DNA from 3 places in the Streptomyces sp. cmx-4-9 genome. Region 1 is predicted to be linked to each of the others. Evidence: riboswitches for the same ligand, from Rfam matches in the RefSeq annotation. Region 1 holds a riboswitch; each other region holds the start of a gene.
What was found. Region 1 has a riboswitch for cyclic di-AMP ahead of ACLJTM_RS29930 (transglycosylase family protein). Riboswitches for the same ligand answer to the same signal wherever they lie in the genome.
Positions count from the first base shown of each region.

Region 1 (3,990 bases):
CCGTCACGGAGCTCGATGGCCTCGAATGCACCGGTGGAGGCGCCGGACGGGACTGCAGCACGGCCGGTGCTGCCATCGTCGAGGCCCACCTCGACCTCGACCGTGGGGTTGCCTCGGGAGTCCAGGATTTCCCGGGCTACGACGACGTCGATGGACGGCACGAGCATCTCCTTCTGGGATGTGACGCTGGGTGTGCGGTGGCAGGTGGGCCGTGGGACCGGCCTTGCCGCCTAGAGCCTAACCGGCTCCGGGCACTGGGCCTGCCGACCGCCCGGGTCCTGGGACGAAAAAGGGCCCGAATACCCCTGTTCCAGGACATAGGACTCTCGACCCGGGCGGTACGGCCGGTACACGCAGCACCGCCCGGCGCGTGGAAGGGACGCGCCGGGCGGTGGTGGCGTGCACGGCTCCGGCCGGGGCCGGGAGCCGTTTCGCGGTCAGGACCGCGGTGTTCAGTTGAGCTTGAGCTTCTGGCCCGGGAAGATCAGGTCGGCGTCCGTCACGATGTCCTTGTTGAGCTCGTGGAGGTGCTCCCAGCCGCCCTGGACGCCGTTGGCCTCGGCGATGACACCCAGGGTGTCGCCGGCCTTGACCTCGTACGAGCCGGTGCCGGTCTTCGGGGCGCCGGTCTTGGGCGCCTCGGTCTTCGGGGCGGCCGGCGCCTTCGGCTTGACCGGGGCGGGGGCCGCGGAGCGCTCGGAGCGGGTGACCGGGGCCTCGGAGCGCTTGGTCTCCTTCTTCGGCTCGGCCTTCTTCTCCTGCTTCTTCGGCTCGGCCTTCGGCTTGGCGGGGGCCTGGGCCGCGCCGCCGTTGTACGAGGAGTTCGACAGGCCGACACCGCAGGACGGCCAGGCACCCTTGCCCTGGCCCTTGAGGACCTTCTCGGCGACGGCTATCTGCTGCGACTTCGACGCCTGGTTGGCCTGCGCGGCGTACGCCTTGCCGCCGTACGCGGCCCAGGTGGAGGACGTGAACTGCAGGCCGCCGTAGTAGCCGTTGCCCGTGTTGATGGCCCAGTTGCCACCGGACTCGCACGCGGCGACACGGTCCCACTCGGAGACCGTGGCGGCGCTGGCGGAGCCCGCGGCCATCAGCGGGGCGGCGACTGCCACACCGGTGACACCGGCGAGCGTGACGATGCGAGCGGCCTTGGAGGCGCGGCGGTGCTTGCCCTTGCCGGAAAGCAGCATGGAGTTTCTCCTCACCGACGCCTGCGAGGTGAGCTGTCGGGTTCGGGCGAGTGAGTTGCCCGGCCGTGCGACCTAGCGCACGTCTTGACCCCTAGCCGGTGGCGTGACCGTCTCTCAACGGCCGCTCCCGGCGCTTACCTTGGTTCCCCCGCTCCTGCCTTCGGCGCTTGACGCGACGACTGTTCCCTCCGTCCGCCGGCAGGATTCGGCGATGCGGTCGAAGGAGCCCGCGGTGGCGAGCGATTCAGAAGGTAGACAGGTCTCCCCCCGATGTTCAACGAGCAACATCGGGGGAAAACCACCCCTACTTGCCCCCTTCGAGGGGGTGTTTGCCCAGGTGGGGACGGGCTTTTCCGCACCCGTACGGCGGGACACGCCAGTTGACCTGAAGAGACACATGTCTCACTTACAGAAAACGGACAATCAGGTTTTTACGGGTGTCCGAAGTGCCGGTCTTACTTGGTTAGATCCAGGTTTTGGCCGGGCTTGATGAGGTCGGCGTCCCCGCCGATGACCTGCTCGTTGGCCTCGTAGAGCGCGTTCCAGCCCCCCTGGAGGCCCTTGGCGTCCGCGATGGCCGTCAAGCTGTCGCCCGATTTGACCGTATAGGTCGGTTCTGGTGTCGCGTCAGGTGTGGCGGGCGCCTCGACGGCGGGCGTGCCGCGATGCTTCCCGCCGCCCCCGGCCGGGACCGAGGGGTCCGGTGAGGGAGCCGGGGCGGTCGGATCGGCCGGGGCGGTCGCCGGGACCGCGGAGCCGGCCGCGGGCGCGCTCGGGTCGGCGGGCGCGCTCGGGTCGGCGGGCGCGGACGGATCGGCGGGCGCGGAGGGGTCCGGGGTGGGGGCGGGGGCCGTGGGGTCCGCCGGGGCCGTGGTGGCGCCGTCCGGGGTCTGCGGGGCCGAGGGGTCCGCCTCTGCGGGCAGGTCCGGCGCCGGCATGACGGGCAGTCCGCTGGAGGGCGCGAGGGGGCCGTCGGGGATGACGAACGAGGGGCTGCCGGACGGGCTCGGCTCGGGAGTGGGGGCGCCGAAGTCCTTCGCCGGGGCTCCCTGGCCGCCGACCGGCACGGTCGCGTCCGGGCGGGACGGGGAGGGGGCGATGGGGCCGGAGCCGCCGGGCAGGCCGGTGTCCACCTGGGCGGCGGGGCCCTGCTGGGTGAGGCCGGCCGAGCTCGCGCACAGCGGCCACGCCTGCGGTCCCTGCGAGGCCAGCACCCGCTCGGCCACGGCTATCTGCTGGGAACGGCTGGCCAGGTCGGCCCGCTCGGCGAAGTCGAGCCCGCCGGCGTTCTTCCACTGCTCCTGCGTGAACTGCAGCCCGCCGTAGGCGCCGCTGCCGTGGTTCGCACTCCACGTGCCGCCGCTCTCGCACTCGGCGACCGCGTCCCACGTGGAGGTGTCGGCGGCCGTGGCGCCGGTGGCGGCGAGCAGCGGCAGGGCCAGCGCGGAGCCAGTGACTCCGGCGGTGACTACCAGCGCGGGGACCTGGCGGGGGCGTCTGTGGCGGCCGTTCCCGGAACGCATGAGGGTGCACCTTTCGCATAACGGCGGGGTAACGGCAGAACCTAGCCCCCTTCGAACGGTTGTCACAAGTTCGGCAGTTGCCTGACGTACGGTCAGCGCCCCTTCATGCGTTCCGGGGTGCGAAGCGGACCGGAAGCGTGCGCAGGCCACGCATGATCAGTCCGCCCCGCCAGCGCAGGTCCTCGGGGGGAATGGCAAGTTCCAGATCCGGCAGACGCGTCAGCAAACGCGCAAGCGCGGTCTGTCCTTCGAGTCGCGCGAGCGGAGCGCCCAGGCAGTAGTGGATCCCGTGGCCGTATCCGAGGTGCTGGTTGTCGCTCCGGGACAGGTCCAGGGTGTCCGGTTCGGCGAACCGCTCGGGGTCCCGGTCGGCCGCCGCGAGGACGACCAGCACCGGGTCCCCCGCCGCGATCCGGCAGCCGCCCAGGGCCAGCTCCTCGGTGGCGAACCGCCAGGTGGCCAGCTCCACGGGGCCGTCGTAGCGCAGCAGCTCCTCGACCCCGGTCTCCAGCAGGTCCCGCTCGCCGGCCGCGAGGGAGCGCTGGAGGCGCTCGCGCTGGTCCGGGTTCATGAAGAGGGAGTGGACCCCGTTGCCGATGAGGTTCACGGTCGTCTCGAAGCCCGCGAAGAGGAGGATGAACGCCATCGCGGTGGCCTCGGCCTCCGTCAGGTGGTCGCCGTGGTCGCTCGCCCGGATCAGGTCGGAGATCAGATCCTGTCCCAGGTCGTCCCTTTTGCGGTGGATGAGTTCCCCGAGGTACGTGCGCATCTGCTTGACCGACCGGGCGACCCCGCCCCGCGGACCGCCCCCGTGGCGGATCATCATCCCGGCCCAGTCGCGGAAGTCGTCCTGGTCCTCGCGCGGTACGCCGAGCATCTCGCAGATGGCGTAGATGGGCAGCGGGAAGGCGAACTCGTGGATGAGGTCGGCTTCTCCCCTGGCGCAGAACCGGTCGATGAGGTGGTCGGTCAGCTCCTGGACCCGCGGGGTGAACTCGGCGACCCTGCGCGGCGTGAAGGCCTTCGAGACCAGCCTCCGCAGCCGGGTGTGGTCCGGCGGGTCGATGTTCAGCAGGTGGGTCATCAGCTCCGCCTTGCGCTCCCCCGGGATGCCCGTCTTGCCGCGGGCGTGCGCGGGCTCCGCGTGGTGCGCCGGATTCTTGCTGAGCCGCTGGTCGGCGAGGGCCTGGCGGGCGTCCGCGTACCGGGTGACCAGCCACGCCTCGACTCCGCTGGGGAGCTTGGTGCGGTGCACCGGGGAGTGCTCGCGCAGCCAG
Region 1 covers NZ_JAEBEE010000010.1:287,395-291,384, reverse strand. Annotated here, with positions in the region: gene eno (phosphopyruvate hydratase) at 1-167, opposite strand, end outside; gene ACLJTM_RS29930 (transglycosylase family protein) at 453-1,190, opposite strand; cyclic di-AMP (ydaO/yuaA leader) riboswitch at 1,194-1,366, opposite strand; gene ACLJTM_RS29925 (transglycosylase family protein) at 1,646-2,713, opposite strand; gene ACLJTM_RS29920 (cytochrome P450 family protein) at 2,817-3,990, opposite strand, start outside.

Region 2 (3,990 bases), on a different contig from region 1:
ATGGAGCGCGCCCAGGCGCAGCTGGAACGGGAGTGGCTGGACCGGCTCAGCACGGTGGCCGGGCGCGCCGACGAACTGTGCCGCTTCGCGGTCCTGTTCGGTGACCCGCAGCTGGCGCTGACCGCCGTCCAGCGCGTCCTCGACGTCACCGCCGAGGAGGTCCAGGCCGTGGCCGCGGCCCGGCTGCGCCCGGACAACCGCGCGGTGCTCGTGTACGAGCCGTCGGCCGACGGGTCCGAGGGCGAAGAGACCGCCGACAGCAACGAGAACGAGGGGGCGGAGCAGTGAGCGACACCGCAGCCGTCACGATGACCTTCCACCCGCAGCCGCAGGCCGGGGAGCCCCAGCCGTGGGCCTTCCCGGCACCGGACCGCTCGGTGCTGCCCAACGGCCTGACCCTGCTGCGCTGCCACCGCCCCGGCCAGCAGGTCGTGGCGGTGGAGGTCAACCTCGCCGCCCCGCTCGACGCGGAGCCGGCCGGCCTGGACGGCGTGGCCACCATCATGGCCCGCGCCCTGTCCGAGGGCACCGACAAGCATTCCGCCGAGGAGTTCGCCGCCGAGCTGGAGCGCTGCGGCGCCACGCTGGACGCGCACGCCGACCACCCGGGCCTGCGGGTCTCCCTGGAGGTGCCCGCCTCCCGGCTGACCAAGGCCCTGGGGCTGCTCGCCGAGGCCCTGCGCGCCCCGGCCTTCGCCGACGCCGAGGTGGACCGGCTGGTGCGCAACCGGCTCGACGAGATCCCGCACGAGCTGGCCAACCCGCAGCGCCGCGCCGCCAAGCAGCTCTCCAAGGAGCTGTTCCCGGCGACCCTGCGGATGTCCCGCCCGCGGCAGGGCACCGAGGAGACGGTCGCCCGCATCGACGCCGGGGCCGTGCGCGCCTTCTACGAGGCCCACGTGCGCCCCGCCACCGCCACCGCGGTGGTCGTCGGCGACCTGACCGGCATCGACCTGGACGCCGCCCTGGCGGACACCCTCGGCGCCTGGACCGGGGACACCGCCGAGCCCCGCCCGGTGCCGCCGGTGACGGCCGACGACACCGGCCGCGTGGTCATCGTCGACCGGCCCGGGGCGGTCCAGACCCAGCTGCTGATCGGGCGGATCGGCCCGGACCGGCACGACCGGGTCTGGGCGGCCCAGGTGCTCGGCACGTACTGCCTCGGCGGCACCCTGACCTCCCGTCTGGACAAGGTGCTGCGCGAGGAGAAGGGCTACACCTACGGGGTGCGCGCCTTCGGCCAGGTCCTGCGCTCCACCGCGGACGGCAAGGGCGCCTCGATGCTCGCCATCAGCGGCTCCATCGACACCCCGAACACGGGTCCGGCGCTGGACGACCTCTGGAAGGTCCTGCGGACCCTCGCGGAGGGCGGCCTGACCGACGCCGAGCGGGACGTGGCGGTACAGAACCTGGTGGGCGTCGCACCGCTGAAGTTCGAGACGGCGGCCTCCGTCGCGGGGACCCTCGCGGACCAGGTGGAGCAGGAGCTCCCGGACGACTACCAGGCGCAGTTGTACGCGCGACTGGCCGAGACCGGCACCGTGGAGGCGACTTCGGCGGTCGTCAGCGCCTTCCCGGTGGACCGGCTGGTCACCGTCCTCGTCGGGGACGCGGCGCAGATCGCGGAGCCCGTGCGGGCCCTCGGCATCGGCGAAGTGAGCGTCGTCACCAACTGACGCCCCGACGGGCGCGGGACGGGCGCAGGACGGGCGCGGAACAAGCGTCGCGAGGTGCACCAACCGGCCCACTCCGAAGGGGTCCTGGCGGAATGTTCGCCAGGACCCCTTTTTGTCCGTTTAGTGGTGAGGTTGCTTTTATGCGGTGTGGCGTACGCAACAAAATGGCCCGTCTGTTTGGTGATCTCCTGATGATCCGCCTAGCGTCAGCGGTGCTGTTCGTCAGTGGTACCCGCCGCATCCGCGGCACCGGACAGCAATCGCCGAGTCCCCGTCAGGCGCGAGCCTGGGGAGCCGGGGACCCACATGCGTCCCTGGGGTGAATCGGACCGCCTCGCAAGAGGAGGCCCGTAGGAGACCTTCCTGCTCCGAACCCGTCAGCTAACCCGGTAGGCGAGAAGGAAGGAAAGGATCAACCCCTTCATGGCGTTTGGCAGTCGTCCCGCCGGTTCCGGCAAGCACCGTGGCACCAGCCGTCTGAGCCGCAAGACCGCCGGCTACGCCGGTATCGCCGCCCTCGCCACCACCGGCGTCGTGGGTTCCCTCGCCGGTCCGGCCTTCGCGGCCGACAACACCGACACCACCGCCCAGGACAACGCCCTCGGCGCGGTCGTGGTGGCCGAGGACCTCGCAGGTGACATCGAGGACCAGGCCGAGTCCCAGCAGCGTGCCGCAGAGCACGCCGCGGCCAAGGCCAAGGCCGAGGCCGACGCGAAGCAGCGTGCCGCCGAGTCCAAGCGCCTGGCCGAGGCCAAGGCGAAGGCCGAGCGCGAGGCCGCCGAGCGTGCGGCCCGCGAGGAGGAGCGCAAGCGCCTCAACACCTTCGTCGCCCCGGTGGACAGCAGCGTCAGCACCCAGTACCACGCGGGCGGCGGCATGTGGTCCTCCGGCAGCCACACCGGCATCGACTTCCGCGCCTCCTCCGGCACCTCGGTCCACGCGGTGGGCATCGGTACGGTCGTCGAGGCGGGCTGGGGCGGTGCCTACGGCAACAACGTCGTGATCAAGCACAACGACGGCACGTACACCCAGTACGGCCACATGGCCTCGCTGAGCGTCTCCGTCGGCCAGCAGGTCACCCCGGGCCAGCAGATCGGGCTGTCGGGCTCCACCGGCAACTCCAGCGGCCCGCACCTGCACTTCGAGGCCCGCACCGGTGCCGACTACGGCTCGGACATCGACCCGGTCGCGTACCTGCGCTCGCACGGCGTCAGCCTCTGACCCGCAGCGCCACCCGCTTCACCGAAGGCCCCGGCTCTCCGAGCCGGGGCCTTCGTGCCGTTGAACCCCGGGGAAATCCGCGCTATTTCCGGCCGCCCTCGGAATTCGCCGTGTATTGCCATAGAGTCGGTGTGCACATGGCGCCGGTGTATCCACGGTGACGGCGTACGGAAACAGGCGGAGGTCGGTCGTGCGTATTCCTGCCCACGCGGTATGCACCGCAATTCGCGAGGACATCGTCTCCGGCGTCTTCGGGCCGGGCAGCCGGCTGACCGAGGACGTGCTGGCCCGCCGGTACGGAGTCTCGCGCGTCCCCGTCCGCGAGGCGCTGCGGACCCTGGAGTCCGAGGGGTTCGTGACCACCCGGCGCCATGCGGGCGCGTGGGTGGCCGAGCCGACCGGGCAGGAGGCGGCCGACCTCCTGGAGCTGCGGATGCTCCTGGAGCCGCTCGCCGCGGCCCGGGCCGCCCGCCGCCGCACCGACGCCCACCTCAGGGTGCTGCGCGGGCTGGTCCGACTGGGCCGGGAGCGGGCCAGCCGGGGCCAGGGGGAGGACCTGCGGTCCCTGGGCGGCTGGTTCCACGAGACCCTCGCCCAGGCCTCCGGCAGCCCCGGGCTGATCGTGCTGCTCACCCAGACGCGGCACAAGATCGCCTGGATGTACGCGGTCGGAGCCCCGGAGCGGCCCGCCGAGTCCTGGGCGGAGCACGGAGCGATCGTCGATGCCGTGGCGCGCGGGGACGCCGAGCGGGCCCGGGCGCTGACCGCGCTCCACGCCGAGCGTGCGGCCGGGGTCCACCGGCTGCGGCCGCGGGCCGCGGTGAGCATGTCGCAACCTGCCGTCAACATGTCGGGCGGCCGGCCTTAACAGGGGCCGTATACAAAGGGCTGGTATCCGCTCCGCAGGCCCCTTGCGGAATTGTCCGGTCCGCCCGGGGGGAATTCCGTCGCGCCCGTCATGCATCGCACCGGAATGTATGACGTATTCGCCCGGTCGGAATTCGCTGCGCCGCAATCCTGTCGGGCTGTATTCCCGCGCAGTAAATTCCCGTGCACACATTTCGTCGTCACACCGAATGCCGCATACCCGTGC
Region 2 covers NZ_JAEBEE010000013.1:25,163-29,152, reverse strand. Annotated here, with positions in the region: gene ACLJTM_RS32695 (M16 family metallopeptidase) at 1-288, shown strand, start outside; gene ACLJTM_RS32690 (M16 family metallopeptidase) at 309-1,676, shown strand; cyclic di-AMP (ydaO/yuaA leader) riboswitch at 1,928-2,087, shown strand; gene ACLJTM_RS32685 (M23 family metallopeptidase) at 2,100-2,897, shown strand; gene ACLJTM_RS32680 (GntR family transcriptional regulator) at 3,088-3,765, shown strand.
Region 2: another riboswitch for cyclic di-AMP. It lies ahead of ACLJTM_RS32685 (M23 family metallopeptidase); the one in region 1 lies ahead of ACLJTM_RS29930 (transglycosylase family protein).

Region 3 (3,990 bases), on a different contig from region 1:
CGCGGCTGCTGCGGCGGCCACGGCTGGTCGGGGTCGGTGGGCACCTGGAGGCCGAGGACCTGGGCGGCGCGCAGGGCGACGCGGGTGTGGCCCTCCGGTGAGAGGTGCAGCCGGTCGGTGTCCCAGGCCCGCCGGTCCTGCACGGACCGCAGCGACCACAGGTCGAGCACCGGGCAGTCGTAGCGGTCGGCGATGGCCCGCACGTGGGCGCTGTACGTCGCCACCTTGCCCCGGATGTGCCGCAGGACGGGAACGCCCCGGGTGTCGAAGCCGGTGGTGATCATGACTTGGCCCACGGCCCCGGCGAGGTCGGCCACGGCCGCCTCGAACCGCTCCGCCACGTCGTCGGGGTCGCTGCCGGGCCGGATGATGTCGTTGCCCCCGGCGCAGAAGGTCACGAGGTCGGGTGCGAGGGCCTTGGCCCTCGGCACCTGCTCGGCCACGATCTGGTCGAGGAGCCTCCCGCGCACGGCCAGGTTCGCGTACCGGAAGTCGTGCTCGTCGCGCCGGTCGGCCAGGAGCACGGCCAACCGGTCCGCCCAGCCGAGGTAGAAGTCCCCCGGTCCGGGGTCCCCGACGCCCTCGGTGAAGCTGTCCCCGATCGCCGCGTACGAGCCGATGGTCTTGAGTTTCGTCGTCGTCGCTGCCACGGGACGACATCCTTCACCTCAGCCCGCAACCTACGCCAACGTAAGCAGGGGTTGACGGGCCGTGATCTGCGCCACCCGGCCGCCCGGACGGGGGTACGCGGGGAGCCGGGACCCCCCTCGGGTCCCGGCTCCTCGCGGGTCGTGGTCCGGCGGCGGGTGCCGTCAGAGGCTGGCGCCCTTCGAGCGGAGGTAGGCGATCGGATCCAGGTCCGAGCCGTAGGACGGACCCGTGCGGATCTCGAAGTGCAGGTGCGGGCCGGTGGAGTTGCCGGTGGAGCCGGAGAGGCCGATCTGCTGGCCGGCGGTGACGCTCTGGCCGGAGGAGACGGACAGCGAGGACATGTGGGCGTACTGGGAGTACTTGCCGTCCGCGTGCCGGATGACGACCTCGTTGCCGTACGAGCCGCTCCAGCCGGCCGAGACCACGGTGCCGGCGCCGACGGCCTTGACGCTGGTGCCGGAGCGGGCGATGAAGTCGACACCGGTGTGGTAGCCGGAGGACCACATGCTGCCGGACACCTTGTACTGGGTGGAGATCCCGCCGCTGACCGGCGCCACGAATCCGGCGCCCGAGGGGGCCTTCGCGGTGGAGCCCTGCTGCTCGGGGGCGGCCTTCTGCGGGGCGGCCTTCTGCGGGGCGGCCTTGCGCGGGGCCGCCTGCTGCGGGGCCGGCTTCTGCGGAGCCTTCTTCGCGGACCGCTCGGGGGCCGGGGCGGGCTCGGCGGGGGCCGGCTGCGAAGGGGCCGGGGCGCCCTCGGCGCCGAGGGTCAGCTGCAGACCGGGGTGGATCAGCGACGGGTCCGCGCCGACCGCCTCGCGGTTGTCGGCGTACAGCTGCTCCCAGCCGCCGGTCAGGTGGCGCTCGGCGGCGATTTTGGAGAGGTGGTCGCCCGGCACGACGGTGTACACGGCCGGCGCGGCGGCCTGCGGGGCCTGCGGGGCCTGCAGAGCGGTGGGGAGCTGCGCGGCCTGCGGGGCGGCCTGCACGGCACGGACCACGGGGGCGGCGGTGTGTGCGGAGGCCGGCGCACCGGCGGCGTGGGCGCCCGCGGCGCCGATCAGCGGCAGTGCGAGGGCGGCGCCCCCGGTTCCGGCGACGGCGAATCCCCGCGACAGGGAACCGGACTTGGGACGGCGGTGCTTTCCCTTTGCGGGCATGGCGAATTCCTCTCCGTCGCCTGCGAGGTGAGCTGTCGGGTTCGGACTGGAGATGTCCGGCCGTGGATACGGCTTCACCCCGAGCTGTCCCGGTGCATCGCCCCGGTACAGCGGCTTACCTGGTTCCCCCGCTCCTGCCGCGCGCGTGAATAGTCGGGTGCGGTTCCCGAGCGGCGGCAGGATTCGGCGGTCCGCCCGGATTGAGGGCGAAGCTAATCGAGTTCGGCCGCGGCGAACAAGCCATGAATTTGCTGACGGAATCACAGGGACGGGGGGCGGGCGGAATTACCGTCACCCTCTGTCCATTCCGGGGTGTCAACAACCGTCCCTGCCGGGCCATTCGTACTCCGTGATCAGACACTCACGGTCACCGTATGATCTGGCTCACGGGGAGGCACCCGATCTCGCTCCCACCTACGGCAAGTTGGCGTCAACCAGTGTAATTCGGACATCCCCACGACGATGCGGAGGAGCTTCCGTGACCCAGCAGATACCCCCGGCCCCGCCGGCGCCCGGCCCGGAGCGGGCCCCGGAGCCCGAATTGACCGGTGTGCGCAATTTTCGCGACCTGGGCGGGCTTCCGGCCTCCGGTGGACGGTGGGTCAGGACGGGACGACTGTTCCGAAGCGGACATCTGGCACATGCCACCGAAAGCGATGCAGAGTTCCTCGGTTCGCTCGGGTTGCACACCGTCTTCGACTTCCGCAACACCGCCGACCACGCGCTGGAGGGTCCCGACATCGACCTTCCCGGCGTCAGGAACGTGAACATCCCGCTGTCTGACCCCGCCGACGGCCGGGAGTTCTGGAAGATGGTCCGCGAGGGCGAGCTCGACCAGCTCCGCGCCGTCCTCGGCGACGGCAAGGGCGCCGCCCGGATGGCTCACTCGTACCGCACCATCATCGAGCAGCGCACCGCCGAACACAGCCGGGTCCTGCACGCCCTCGCCGAGGACAGCGTGCCGGCCCTCATGCACTGCGCGGCCGGCAAGGACCGGGCCGGGCTGTCCGTGGCCGTCACCCTGCTGGCGCTCGGCGTCCCGCGCGAGGCGATCGTGGCGGACTACCTGGAGTCGAACGCCCCGCACCGGCGCTACCGGGTCCGCCGCAGCGGCGAGCCGGCCGGCTCCCGCTCCCCCGAGGTGATGGAGCTGCTCGCCCCGCTCTTCGACGCCCGGGCCGCGTACCTGGAGGCCGCCTTCGAGGTCATCGACTCCCGCTGGGGCGGGGTCGGGCGCTACCTCGCCGAGGGTCTCAGGCTGGCGCCCGAGACCCTCGGCCGGCTCCGCGAGCGCCTGCTGAGCGCCGACGGGGCCTGAGGCCCGCGCCGCAGCGGGCGGTCAGCGGTTGCCGACCGCCTGCCTGACGAGGGTCCGGCCGAAGTCCCACATGAGGCCGGACCCGCCGTGCGCCTCGTCCATCACCGCGCGGAAGGCCCCGACGAACCGGTCGACGTCCTGCTCGTCGATGATCAGCGGCGGGATGAGCTTGATCACCTCCAGGTGGTCGCCGGAGACCTGGGTGAGAATCCGGTGCTTCTGGAGCAGCGGTACCACCACCATCTGCGCGAAGAGCCCCTTGCGGGCCGCCTGGAGCATGCTCCAGCGGCTGCGCAGCCCCAGCGAGGACGGCCGGCCGAACTCGATGCCGATCATCAGGCCGCGGCCGCGTACCTCGTGCAGCAGCTCGTACGTGTCCACCAGGGCCGCGAGCCGGCCGCGCAGCAGGTCGCCCATGGCCCGGGCGTTGGCCACGACCTCCTCGTCCTCCATGACCGACAGCACCGCCAGCCCGGCCGCCATCGCCTGGGCGTTGGAACCGAAGCTGGCGGAGTGCACGAGCACCCGGTCCATGGACGAATAGACCTTCTTGAAGATCCAGTCCTTGCCGAGGGTCGCGCCGACCGGCACGTAGCCGCCCGACAGCGCCTTGGCCACGCACACCAGGTCGGGCTCCACGCCCGGCTCGTGCTGGTAGGCGTAGAAGTCGCCGGTGCGGCCCAGCCCCGTCTGCACCTCGTCGGCGATCAGCAGCGCCCGGTGGCGGCGCAGCAGTTCCTGGGCGGCGGCGAGGAACCCGGGCGGGGCGGCGAGGACGCCCTTGCCCTGGACGGGCTCGACGACGAAGGCGGCCACGTCCCCGCGCCGCAGCTCCCGCTCCAGCGCGTCCAGGTCCCCGAGGGC
Region 3 covers NZ_JAEBEE010000005.1:242,328-246,317, reverse strand. Annotated here, with positions in the region: gene ACLJTM_RS17485 (SGNH/GDSL hydrolase family protein) at 1-650, opposite strand, end outside; gene ACLJTM_RS17480 (peptidoglycan DD-metalloendopeptidase family protein) at 813-1,808, opposite strand; cyclic di-AMP (ydaO/yuaA leader) riboswitch at 1,813-1,974, opposite strand; gene ACLJTM_RS17475 (tyrosine-protein phosphatase) at 2,287-3,126, shown strand; gene ACLJTM_RS17470 (aspartate aminotransferase family protein) at 3,148-3,990, opposite strand, start outside.
Region 3: another riboswitch for cyclic di-AMP. It lies ahead of ACLJTM_RS17480 (peptidoglycan DD-metalloendopeptidase family protein); the one in region 1 lies ahead of ACLJTM_RS29930 (transglycosylase family protein).